DNA from 3 places in the Gracilibacillus sp. JCM 18966 genome. Region 2 is predicted to be linked to each of the others. Evidence: riboswitches for the same ligand, from Rfam matches in the RefSeq annotation. Region 2 holds a riboswitch; each other region holds the start of a gene.
The links. Region 2 has a riboswitch for S-adenosylmethionine ahead of ACZ5N5_RS01220 (acetyl-CoA C-acyltransferase). Riboswitches for the same ligand answer to the same signal wherever they lie in the genome.
Positions count from the first base shown of each region.

Region 1: linked by a shared signal. The riboswitch ahead of ACZ5N5_RS18650 (PLP-dependent aspartate aminotransferase family protein) and the one ahead of ACZ5N5_RS01220 (acetyl-CoA C-acyltransferase) in region 2 are both predicted to bind S-adenosylmethionine.
Region 3: linked by a shared signal. The riboswitch ahead of ACZ5N5_RS12725 (methionine biosynthesis PLP-dependent protein) and the one ahead of ACZ5N5_RS01220 (acetyl-CoA C-acyltransferase) in region 2 are both predicted to bind S-adenosylmethionine.

Region 1 covers NZ_AP043883.1:3,810,662-3,814,910, forward strand. The annotation lists gene ACZ5N5_RS18645 (aliphatic sulfonate ABC transporter substrate-binding protein) at 1-350, opposite strand, end outside; gene ACZ5N5_RS18650 (PLP-dependent aspartate aminotransferase family protein) at 384-2,180, opposite strand; SAM riboswitch class I at 2,283-2,389, opposite strand; SAM riboswitch class I at 2,463-2,576, opposite strand; gene ACZ5N5_RS18655 (hypothetical protein) at 2,870-2,947, shown strand; gene ACZ5N5_RS18660 (N-acetylmuramoyl-L-alanine amidase) at 2,961-4,079, opposite strand.
Region 2 covers NZ_AP043883.1:272,645-276,893, reverse strand. The annotation lists gene ACZ5N5_RS01225 (acetoacetate--CoA ligase) at 1-576, opposite strand, end outside; gene ACZ5N5_RS01220 (acetyl-CoA C-acyltransferase) at 592-1,743, opposite strand; SAM riboswitch class I at 1,822-1,934, opposite strand; gene ACZ5N5_RS01215 (MFS transporter) at 2,138-3,322, shown strand; gene ACZ5N5_RS01210 (VOC family protein) at 3,392-3,802, shown strand; gene ACZ5N5_RS01205 (GHMP family kinase ATP-binding protein) at 3,816-4,249, shown strand, end outside.
Region 3 covers NZ_AP043883.1:2,658,969-2,663,217, forward strand. The annotation lists gene ACZ5N5_RS12720 (aminotransferase class I/II-fold pyridoxal phosphate-dependent enzyme) at 1-1,074, opposite strand, end outside; gene ACZ5N5_RS12725 (methionine biosynthesis PLP-dependent protein) at 1,067-2,173, opposite strand; SAM riboswitch class I at 2,257-2,356, opposite strand; SAM riboswitch class I at 2,587-2,687, shown strand; gene ACZ5N5_RS12730 (anion permease) at 2,927-4,003, shown strand; gene cobA (uroporphyrinogen-III C-methyltransferase) at 3,996-4,249, shown strand, end outside.

The DNA.
Region 1 (4,249 bases), 680 kb from region 2:
ATGTATACATTCTCTATTGGTGCACCACTCTCCTTAGAGATTAAGGCTGCAGCACCTGCCGATGAACCAAAGTCAATACTATCACTTCTTAAAAACTCTAATGCTTTATTACTTCCTTGACTTAATGTCCACTCCACCTCTATATCTTCTTCCGCAAAAACTTCTTCTGCCCATTCGAATTTCTTTAATACTAAGCTTGTTGGCGAATAATAAGCATAATCTAAACGGATTTTTTCAGGCTTTCCCTCTGTTTCTCCTTCTGCTGCACAGCCTGATGCAATAACAAGAATGAAACCAAAAAGCGCGATAGCTAAAAAACTACGTAAATCTATTAATGGTATTCTTTTCATGATAGATTGTCCCCTTTTTTATTTTCTTTTCTATTAAATTTCACAAGCATAAGTGGAAATTGTTCCTCTTAACCGCTGGGCTTCTTTGTACGTACATCTATTGTGTACAACCTGTAACCCTGCTTCTCTTGCCACTTCTTCTGCTTTTGGTGAAACAACACCTTCCTGTAGCCAGAATACTTTTGGTTTAACTTCCACCGCTTCTTTTGCTACTTCTACCGCAGCATCAGGGCTACGGAAAACTTGTACAATGTCAATAGGAACAGGAACACTTTTTAAATCTGGGTATGCTTTTTCTCCTAAAATCTCTGTTTCCCTTGGATTAACTGGAATAATTTTATATCCAAGACGTTGCATTTTTCTTGCTAGACGGTAGCTCGGTCTTGCTTCCTTCCCACTCAGACCAACAATAGCCAATGTTTTTTGGCGAGTCACCTCTTCCCCATTCTCGATTACCCGCTCATATGGAGAATTTAATGCCCATTTAATTACCCCTTCATCATTTACGACGATTTGTTTTGCTTCATCTGCACCGATTCCTGTTGCTTTGGCAAGTGCTTGATCAAGATCATTTTGAATATCACGAATTGATTCGATTCCTACAGATAAACGAACAAGCTCTTCTGTTACTCCTGTTTCCTCTAATTGCTCTTTACTTAACTGTTGATGAGTAGTAGAAGCTGGATGAATAATTAATGACCTAGCATCTCCAACATTGGCTACATGGGACCATAGAGAAACATTATTGATTAGATCTCTACCTGCATCTCGTCCACCTTTAATACCAAAGACAATGATTGAGCCAAAGCCATTGTTCAAAATACGCTTCGCTAGTGCGTGTGATGGATGGCTTTCCAATCCTGGATATCGAATCCATTCCACCGCTTCGTGTTCTTCTAGATATTCTGCTAATTCCTGAGCATTTCGATTATGTCTTTCCACTCTTAAATGAAGTGTTTCTAATCCTTGTAGTAACTGGAAGGCATTAAATGGGCTAAGTGCCGCACCGAAGTCTCTCAATAACTGGACACGCACTTTTGTGATAAATGCTAATGTTCCAAAGTCTATTGCATAACGAATTCCATTGTAGCTCGGATCTGGTTCAGTAAATTGAGGATATTTTTCTGAATTCCAGTTAAAACGACCTCCATCAACTATAATTCCGCCAATCGATGTACCGTGACCACCTATCCATTTTGTCGCAGAATGAACCACAATATCAGCACCTAATGTGATTGGTTTACAACCATAAGGTGTGGCAAATGTATTATCAACGATCAATGGTACACCTGCCTCATGAGCAATCTCTGAAACTTTTTCTACATCCAATACTTGAAGGCCAGGATTTCCGATAATCTCACCATAAACTGCTTTCGTATTTTCATTGATGGCTTGACGGAAATTCTCAGGATCGGTTGGGTCTACAAATTTTACGTTGATTCCGTATCTTGGTAATGTTACAGCAAACAGATTATAGGTTCCGCCATACAAGTTCACACCTGCAACAATTTCGTCTCCCGCACTTGCTAGATTTAAGATCGATAGGGTGATGGCTGACATCCCCGAAGCTGTTGCAACTGCTGCAACGCCATCTTCTAAAAGGGCTAATCTTTTCTCAAAAACATCGACAGTTGGATTACCAATTCTTGAATAGATGTTTCCTGGTTCATCAAGTGCAAATAGTCTCTCTGCATGTTCTGTGTCATGGAAAACGAACGAAGTAGATTGATAGATAGGCACTGCTCTTGAACCTGTTGTTGGATCAGGCGCCTGACCACCGTGTAAATTTAAGGTCTCCGCATCATACGTTGAATTTTTAAAAGCTGTCATGTTAGTTTCCTCCTTGAATATTCCATTCATTTAATTAATATAAGTATAAAGAAAAGCCTTCTTCGACAAGAAGAAGGCTTTGGTTATCTACCAGCTGTCTCCCTCTTATCTATCAGGAATGTTTCCTGCAGGATTTAGCACCTTTTAAGCTGAAGCTTAATGGTTGCTGGGCGTCATCGGGCCAGTCCCTCTGCCTCTCTTGATAAGAGCTATTTAATTTTTATCGGATCAAAAAATCCTCTCTACATGGAGATAGAGAGGATTCAGTGTGAATAATTCGCTCTCTTATCTCTCCAAGCATGATCACTTAGTGGAATTGGCACCTTTATTAAGCTTTTGTGCTTAATGGTTGCCGAGGTTTCATAGGGCCAGTCCCTCCACCTCTCTTGATAAGATTTATTGTCAAATATTGTAATTCCGAGTGGATTACTTATATTTAATTTAGTTATTACATACTTTAGCATGGTAGACCACCACTGTCAACAAGTATTTATAAATTATTGAATATTTTTCTTTTAAGAGTATTCATGATTTATATCGACATGAAATAGCTTTTTTTTAATCCATTCATTTATGTTTTCAAAAAAATAGCGCATACTCATCCTAGAAAGAGGTTTTATTATGATCAACTACAAAAAAAAGTTGCCATCGTAACAGGAGGTGAAAGTGGTATCGGACGAGAAACATGCTTGCAATTAGCCAAGAAAGGTGCACGCATTGCCGTTATTAATATTTCCGATGATAGAGAAACGCCTGCATCCATTTGATGCAGCCACTTCTCTATTTAAAATAAGCTAAAAGACCTTTGGTGATCCCTTCTGCTAAGTTATCTTGATAGTCGCTTGTTCGGATTGTGAGTAAGTCATGAGGATTCGTAATAAATCCCATTTCTAATAAGAGTGCTTTATTTTGATTGTTTCTTAGTACATAGAAATTACTACTTCGAACCCCTCGATCTCTCATTGTGACATGTTGAGATAAAGAGGACTGCATTTCATAGGCAAGCTCTTTACTATCTGGGCCAAAATAGTGTGTGCTAATTCCATTAGCAGAAACTATTGGACTTGCATTAAAATGTAGACTTATAAAAGCATGAGTCTGATAAGCATGACTTATTCTCAAGCGGGTGGCATGATCTACATAGCTATCATTACTTCTCGTTAATAATACCGTTGCACCTGCTTGACGGAGCTCACTTGCTATCTCAGAAAGCACCTCCATAATGACATCCTTTTCAAAGATACCCCCAAGTCCTATGGCTCCAGGATCCATGCCACCATGCCCTGGATCGAGCACAATATTAAAGCCATTTAAGTTCTGCTCATTGCTTACCGTAGTTGTAGTAGCTGTTTGTTCCACAGATTGCTCTGTATCTGACGTAGCCTGGGCTGATGGTTCTTCAGGTATGTATGTGGTACTTTGATGATTCGTCAACCAGCCCGCAATCCATCCAATTTTACCATTCTTTAAATCTACTTTTATCCATTGATCTTCAGTATCAACGACCGAAAAAGACTCTCCAATTGTTGTAAAACCGATAATAGGATAATTTGTACCTGGTCCTGAACGAATCCGAACACCAGTGGCAGTAATAGAAACATCGTTTAAACTATCATTAGTAGCTGCTCGCTCTTGCTCTTCCACCATTAAAAATTGTGAAGCTATCCAAGCCTCTTTCCCATTATAAAAGGTTTTATACCAGCCATATGCCTCATCAAACACTTGTACTTGATCTCCAGCTTGTAATTTACCAAGAATTTGTCCATTTAAAGATGGCTCTGAGCGCACATGTAAATCTGTTGCTCCCACATGATATGTTTTCCCCTCTGCCTCTATAATCAAAGGGAAAACAAAGAAAAACGATAAAAATAAGATGATGGCTGTACTCTTTTTTATCAAAACAATATCACTTCCTTTTTCAGGATTTACTCGATAGTTTCTGATACCCAGAAGTGACCAATACTAAACCTATTTTTTATCGATTTTTGTAGAAAATATGATGATTAGTCATAATTACTGAATAGTCTCCATGAATAAAGATCATTTATTTATACATAAAAAAGCCCCAC
Region 2 (4,249 bases):
AAGAAGCTTCGGATTGACTTGTCCGATACGGTCCACCATTCCTTTTACACCAAAGTCTGGAGAACAAGACGTCCAGATTGCACCAATGGAAACTGTCGCAAGTACAGCCACTAATCCATCAAGGTTATTTGTCGTTACACCTGCGACACGATCTCCTTTTTGAACACCTAAATCGATTAAACCTCTCTGTGCTTTCGCGACGAGTGTTCGTAGCTCTCCCATTGTGACAGAACGTGTGACACCAGTCTCATTTGCCTCATAAACAGCTTTTCTTTCATCCGGTCCACGTAATAGATTTTCGGTAAAGTTAAGTGTCGCTTCTGAGAAGAAGGTGGCGTCTGCCATCGACTCAGCAGGGGTGTAAATGGTTTCTCCTTTATTTCCAATCACTTTTGCATAATCCCAAACATGGGACCAAAAATCGCCGATATGGGAAATCGACCAGCGATGGAAACGATCATAAGGAAAAAGAGACTGCCCACAAAATTTGGCAAATGCTTGTATATGTGAAGCTTGGATTTGTTCTTCTGTTGGTTCCCACAAATAAGGGGATTGATTTAACAAACGGGTACTCATGAAAAAATCTCCTTTCTAATTGGATACTTCTATTAAAATAGCGCCACCTTGGCCACCACCACCACAAAGGGAAGCAATACCAAGCCCACCTCCACGTCTTTTTAATTCATGGGCAAGGGTTAATACGAGACGAAGACCAGTGCCACCTAGTGGATGTCCAATAGCGATAGCACCACCGTTGACATTCACTTTACTGTAATCGATGTTTAGTTCACGACAGCTTGCAATCACGACACTAGCAAATGCTTCATTGATTTCGAACAAATCAATATCATCTATTGTTAGATCGTTTTTTTGGAGCAATTGCTCAATTGCTTTTGCTGGCTTTGTTTGTAAGCTCGTGTCAGGCCCTGCTATTTCTGTCCAATCCATGACTTTAGCAAGTGGCTGTTGCCCTAGTTCTTTTGCCTTTTGCTCCGAGGTGATGATTCCAAAGCTTGCCCCATCTGTCATTTGGGAGGCATTGCCTGCTGTAATCGTTCCATTCTTCGTAAAAGCAGAAGAGAGGCTCGCTAACTTTTCAAGACTAGTATTCTCACGGATGCCTTCATCTTTCGCTAAGACATTCTCAATCGGTGCAATTTCTGCTTGAAACAATTTGTCTGTTTGAGCTCTAGCTGCTCTTTGTTGAGATAGAAAAGCATATTCATCTTGCTCTTGGCGGTTAATTTGATAGATTTGATTGTGCTTCTCTGTTAATACACCCATCGACTGGTCACTTAGCGCACACCATAAACCGTCATGTAATAGGCTGTCTGTTAACTCCGTGTTCCCAATTCCTGTACCGAGTCTAACGGGAATGGTATGAGGAGCATTTGTCATCGAATCAAATCCACCTACCACATAATAATCTCCTTCATTTAACAGAATTCTTCTGGAAGCATCTGCAATCGAAGCAAGCCCCCCCAAACAGACATTATTTAAGGTAATAGCTGGAGTCGAAATATCGATGCCAGCTTGATAAGCAACCTGCCTTGCGGGATTCTGCCCCGCTCCTGCTTGGATTACTTGTGCTAGAATGACGCCATCTGGATGGTGTGCTTCTGTATTTTTTTGAATTAAGGCATGTAAGGCAGAAGCTCCTAATTCTGTTGCTGAATAGTTTGCCAATCCACCCTTCCATTTTCCAAAAGGTGTTCGGTTTCCGTCGAGAAGAATAGTCCCCATTGTCTTTAACTCCTTTTAAGTGAAATAAAAAAAGTCCCTCTATAAAAGATAGAGAGACTTTGGTCATCATGATCCGCTCTCTTATCTTTCTAAGCATAGCTTAGATGGAATTGGCACCTGTATTAAGTAAATACCACTTAATGGTTGCCGAGGCTTCTAAGGGCCAGTCCCTCCACCTCTCTTGATAAGACGTTATTTTGTATATAATTCCGAGTGAATTACTTTAATATTAGATTTTTAATATGCTTAACTTTAGCATTTGATGCTAGGTATGTCAATGGTTAATTAAGGGAATTATCAGGGATTTTTTTGCAAGCCCTTTCGTTTTTAACTTCCACCTATCTGTTGTACAATAGAAATATATTTCGAGTATCGAAAAAAAGGAGTAAGATAAATGCAACTTCTAGAAAAGGAAGTAAAAAAAGAAAAAATATGGACGAAGGATTTTGCCCTCATTTGTATGGCAAATTTTTTTATATTTTTAGGCTTTCAGATGACACTACCAACCATTCCTTTATTTGTGCAGCACCTTGGTGGAAATGATCAAATGATTGGAATTATTACTGGTGTGTTTACCTTTTCAGCATTGTTATTTCGTCCGAATGCAGGGCATTCCCTAGAATCCGTAGGGAGAAAATTTGTGTACATGCTAGGCTTAGGGATATTTGTTCTATCTGTTGGTTCATTTGCTTTTATTTCTAGTGTTATCCTGTTATTTTTTATTCGTTGTGTTCAAGGAATCGGTTGGGGCTATTCGACAACAGCTACTGGCACTATTGCAACAGATCTCATTCCACAGAAGCGAAGAGGAGAAGGGATGGGCTATTTCGGTTTATCTGGTAACATTGCACTGGCTATCGGTCCAGCTCTTGGTCTGTCCCTATATGGAGTCACCTCCTTTACGGTGTTGTTTTTAATCGCGTCAAGTCTTGGAATCATTGCCTTTATTCTCTCTACTCAGATTACATATAAAAAAGTAGAATCCCGTGAGAAGATAAAAAAAGCTAGATTTGATCTTTTTGAAAAGACAGCCCTACAGCCATCGATTCTATTATTTTTTATTACAACCGCATTTGGAGGGATTGCTTCTTATCTACCTTTATATACAGAGCAGGAGGGTATTGCTGGCATTGAGGTCTACTTTCTTATTTATGCACTTTTCTTAATGATTACTAGAGCCTTCGCTGGTAGATTATATGATCGTTATGGACATATCGTCGTTTTCCTACCGGGAACCTCCTTGATTCTTATCGCCATGCTATTGTTATTTTGGTTACCCAATTCCTTCATCCTGTTTTTAGCTGCAGCACTTTATGGATTAGGCTTTGGTACCGTTCAACCAGCATTACAAGCGTGGGCGATTGATAAAGCAAGCACCAATCGAAAAGGGATGGCAAATGCTACTTTTTTCTCGTTTTTTGATCTTGGTGTAGGTATTGGCGCCATTGTATTCGGACAAATCGCTTTCTTATTTTATTATGATTATATTTATTTAACTGCAGCATTTTCTATTTTCTCATCGATGGCCATCTATTTAGGCTTGCTAGTACGATTAAGATTTGTTAGTCGTCCCCATTAAAGCAAAAAGCAATGGCGTCATGAAGACAGTTATGATACGATTTAGCTAAAAATAGAGGAGGAATCTATGGTGATAAAGGGAATTGGTCATACAGCTTATTTTGTGCGGGATATGGAAAGATCGTTAAGCTTTTATTGTGATGTACTAGGACTGGAAAAAGCGTTTGAACTCCATAATGAACAGGATGAACCTTGGATTGTCTATCTTAAAATTAGTGAACGGCAATTTATCGAGCTTTTCTACCATGGGAAGGATGGCACTCTTCAACCAGAAAATGCTGCTGGTTATCATCATCTATGCTTAGAGGTGGAGGATATTCAACAGATAGCGGATCACTTGAACAAGAAAGGCTGGCCATTAGATGTGGAGCCTACAAAAGGTGTCGATCACAATTACCAGTGCTGGGCAACAGATCCTGATGGGAATAGGATTGAATTCATGCAACTAATGCCAGATTCTCCACATCTCAAAGGAAAGTAAAGAGGGATAAAAAATGCATGAGTTAATACAGTTATATAAGGATGTATATGGAGATGACACATTAAGCGCTGTTCTTTCCCCATTAAGGATATGTCCATTAGGTGCACATGTGGATCATCAAGGCGGTATCGTGACAGGACTCGCTTTAGATGAAAATGTAGAGATGGTTTTTTCTGCAAGTGATGATGGTTATGTTCGGATTCAAAGTGCTGATTTTCCTGATGAAGAGTATTTCCATATTGATCGTGTCCCGGAAATGCTACCAGGCTCTTGGGGAAATTATGCACGAGGTGCAGTGCTTGCCTTAAGCAAGGATCAGAAATTAACGACAGGTTTTCGTGCCGTAATTAGTGGCAGGCTACCAATTGGAGGATTAAGTTCCTCCGCTGCTGTAACTACCGCCTATTTATTGGCACTATGTCATGTGAATCAATTGAAGGTAAAAAA
Region 3 (4,249 bases), 1.8 Mb from region 2:
ATCCTCGATCCCTCTTTCTTTTCGTTCATGTGGAGGCATTGCTGCATGAGACATGGTAGCAGGATGAGAAAGAATAGATTCCACAGCCCCTAAGCTTACGGCAAAGACTGGTATTTCTAGCTTTCTAACGAATCCCTCTATGTCAACATTTTCTGATAATAAAAAGGATAGGACTGCTCCACCACTTTTGGCTTGAGAATGATGAACGTTAAAACCAGGATGATCCGTAAGACCTGGATAATACACTTTTTCAATCGCATGATGTTCATCCAAAAATTTAGCAATTTCAAGTGCAGATTGGCTTGATTTGGTTAGTCGAGTCTCCAAAGTTTTCATTCCTTGAATTAAGGTATAGGAATCCTGTGCACTTAGAATGGATCCAATTGTATTCTGAATAAATTTTAGTTTTGCAGCTAACTCTTCTGTTTTTGCCACAGCTAATCCAGCTACTACGTCACTATGACCAGATAAGAATTTAGTCGCACTATGGAGCACAATGTCTACACCAAGATCTAGTGGATTTTGATACAATGGTGTCATAAATGTATTGTCTAAATAAGTATAGCAATCATTGGCTTTAGCTAACTCCACCACTTTCTTAATGTCAGTGATTTGCAATAAGGGATTTGCTGGTGTTTCCATATAAATAACCTTTGTATTACTTTGAATAGCTTTTTCAATTTCTGCGATGTTTGTCATGTCAACAAAAGTATGGCTAATCGAGAAGCTGGTCAATAGCTGACTGATAAATCGATAGGTACCTCCATAAACGTCTTTTGTCACAACGACATGATCTCCCGCTTCCAATAATAAAAAAGCGGAGGAGATAGCTGCCATGCCTGAAGAAAAGGCATAGCCTGCGTATCCATTCTCTAACTGCGCAATCGTCTTTTCTAAAATTTCTCTGGTTGGGTTACCTGAGCGGCTATAATCGAATGGTCCGAATTCATTTATTTCTTTCTGATGATAAGTAGATGATAAATAAATCGGAGGATTTACGGCACCTGTCACCTTTTCGTTAAATCCTTGTTGTAGCCCTGCATGAATAAGCTTTGTATCAAATTGGTTAGACATGAAGTAATTCCTCCTTGCTCTTTAGTAGTGCTTGATCTAGATCTTCTTTTAAATCTTCTATATGCTCAATACCGACAGAGAAACGTAACAGCCTTTCACAAATACCACGTTTTTCACGTTCTTCTAAAGGGATATCTGCATGCGTTTGTGTTGTTGGATAAGTGATAAAGCTCTCCACCCCACCTAAGCTTTCCGCAAAAGAAATGACTTTTAAATGGGATAAGAAGGGGACAACCATTTGTTTCTCCTTAATCCGGAAACTAACCATTGCACCTTTACCGGGATACAGAATGTCTGTTACTAAAGGGTGCTCCTTGAAAAACTGTTCAAGTGCTCTAGCATTTTCCTGTTGCTTCTCAAGGCGAAGACTTAACGTTTTCATGCCTCGAATAAGTAACATACAATCAAATGGTGACAATACAGCTCCTATGGCATTGTGTAGATGGGTTAGTTTTTCTGCTAACGGTTGATCCTTCACAGCAACTAGTCCAGCAAGAACATCATTATGTCCACCTAAATATTTCGTTGCAGAATGGACGACAATATCTGCTCCTAGTGTAAGTGGCTTTTGGAGATATGGTGTGAAAAAGGTATTATCTACGATTAAAAGCAGCTGGTGTTCTTTAGCGATCTGGGCAACTTTATGAATATCTAACTCGATTAACAGTGGATTTGTTGGCGTCTCAATAAATATTGCCTTTGTTTTCGATGTGATTTGTTCTGCAATTTCTTCTGGTTTCACATAGAGAAAATCGACCGCATATGCTTCACTATAGTGACTAAATAATCGGTATGTTCCACCATAAACATCCTCTGTCACGATGATTTGATCCCCTTTTTCAAATATGGCAAGCACTAATTGAATCGCAGCCATACCGGATGAACAAGCAAATCCCTTAGTGCCTTTTTCAAGGTCGCTTATGGCCTTTTCTACAATATCTCTGGTTGGATTACGCGTTCGCGTATAATCAAAACCGGTAGAATTGCCAATTGTTTCATGCTGGTAGGCTGTCGATAAATAAATAGGTGGCTCGACGGCACCTGTCTTTGGATCAGATTTATTCCCAATTTGAGCTAATGATGTTTCGATATGCTTCATTTCGATCATTCCTCCTACGATATGCTATAAAACGAAAAGGGACTTTCTCCCGATAAGAAGAAAGTCCCCACATTTATACATACTTCTTATCTTCGGTAATTACCTTCTGGATTTAGCACCATGCATAAAATGCTGGTTGCTGAGGCATCATCGGGCCAGTCCCTAAACCTCTCTTGATAAGCTTAAAATATTTAGTTGTTAAAACGTTTTGGAAATACTATACAATATATCATACAATCACCAGTAAAAAAATACAAGAAAAAATTTAAAAAAATTAAACCTAGTAAAACCATTGGTTATAAAGGATTTTTAGTGGATTGCAGTAGCAATCCAAGGAATTGACCTATTGACATTAATTGTATTTACCATTATATTCAATACAAATCATTTAATAACTTAAAACATTATATGCTTTCTTATCCAGAGAGATGGAGGGACTGGCCCGATGAAATCTCAGCAACAGGCATTTGAGGCACTGTGCTAATTCCAGCAAGACAACCTTGGCAGATAAGAAGAAGTATTTAACTTCTACTTTTAGACCAAGTAGAAGTTTTTTGTTTTTTTGAAAGAAAGTAGGATCTCGCTAATAAATCTGGACGCGAGGGTAAGAAAATTAGCGGCAACCCTATACGACATTTTGATGAAGCATTATGTTGATATGGAGAGAAAAGCATTCACGCCCGGAGATTCACTTGAAATAAAAATGCAGGTTTCATTTCTAAGAAGATAAAAATAGAGGAAGTAGGATGAAAAATGTTAGTCATTTTAGCTTTTTTTGCCGCATGTTTATTTGCTTTTAATATCGGCGCGAGTGGCTCTGCCGCTAGTATGGGAGTCGTATATGGAAGTAAGGTAATAAAACATAAAAAAGTGGCATTATTTCTAGCTGGTTCAGGAGCCATAGTTGGTGCTCTTTGGGGAGGAAAGCATGTTACTCATACACTAGGAAAGGGAATTATTCCAGAGGAAATCATGGATGTTCGCATCGCTACAATTATACTGGCCGTTTCTGCGTGTACTTTATTTGTTACGAATTATATTGGTATTCCACTTTCTACTAGTGAGGTAACCGTTGGTGCTATTGTCGGAATTGGTTTGTCTTTTCAGCAAATATATGCCGTTTCTATATTAGAAATCGTCGGTTTATGGCTTCTTATCCCAATTTTAGCTTTTTTTGTGACATATACGCTTGAAAAAGTAAGAATGAAATACCGAGACAAGATAAAGGTCTCATTTTCTAGTAAAATATTAGCAGGACTGTTAATTATAACAGGTATTTTTGAGGCAATAGCCGCTGGTATGAATAATGTGGCGAATGCGTTAGGACCATTGGTGGGAGCAAATTTAGTAACAATGGAGATTGGTTTACCTGTCTTAGCGTTAGTGGTAGCGCATGGTAGCATCTTATTTGGGGGAAAAGTGTTAGATACCAATGCCAAAAAGATCACAAATCTATCACTGGCAAACGGAATTGTTGTTTCAAGCACAACAGGGATATTAGTTATTGCTGCCTCCTTTTTAGGAGTTCCTATCCCAATGACCCAGGTAACGACGACGGCAATTGTTGGAATCAGTGCTACGAAAAGCTGGCAAAATGTTTGGAAGGAAAAAATCATCCATCGTATTGCAAAGGTTTGGATTTCTTCACCAATCATTTCACTAGTGATTTCCTATAGTTTAACCGAAATCCTTATTCGTCATTCTTACTATACTGTAATCTTATTATTCTTAACGATACTTATTACAATCGTGTTAATGAAATATCAAGTAAAGTCAGAAACAAAGCAACAAGAACATCAATTAAGAAGGGAATGGGAAGAGATTGGGTAAAGTATATTTAGTAGGGGCAGGACCGGGCGACAAGGAACTAATTACGTTAAAAGGAATTAGAGCGATTGAAGAAGCAGACGTTATTTTATATGATCGTTTAATTAATCAAGAATTATTAAGCTATGCAAGAAGTGAGGCAGAATTAATTTTTTGTGGGAAAGAACCGAAATTGCATGGTGTTATTCAGGACGAGATAAATCGTTTACTCGTTCAATATGGAACAGAGGGAAAAATCATCACGAGATT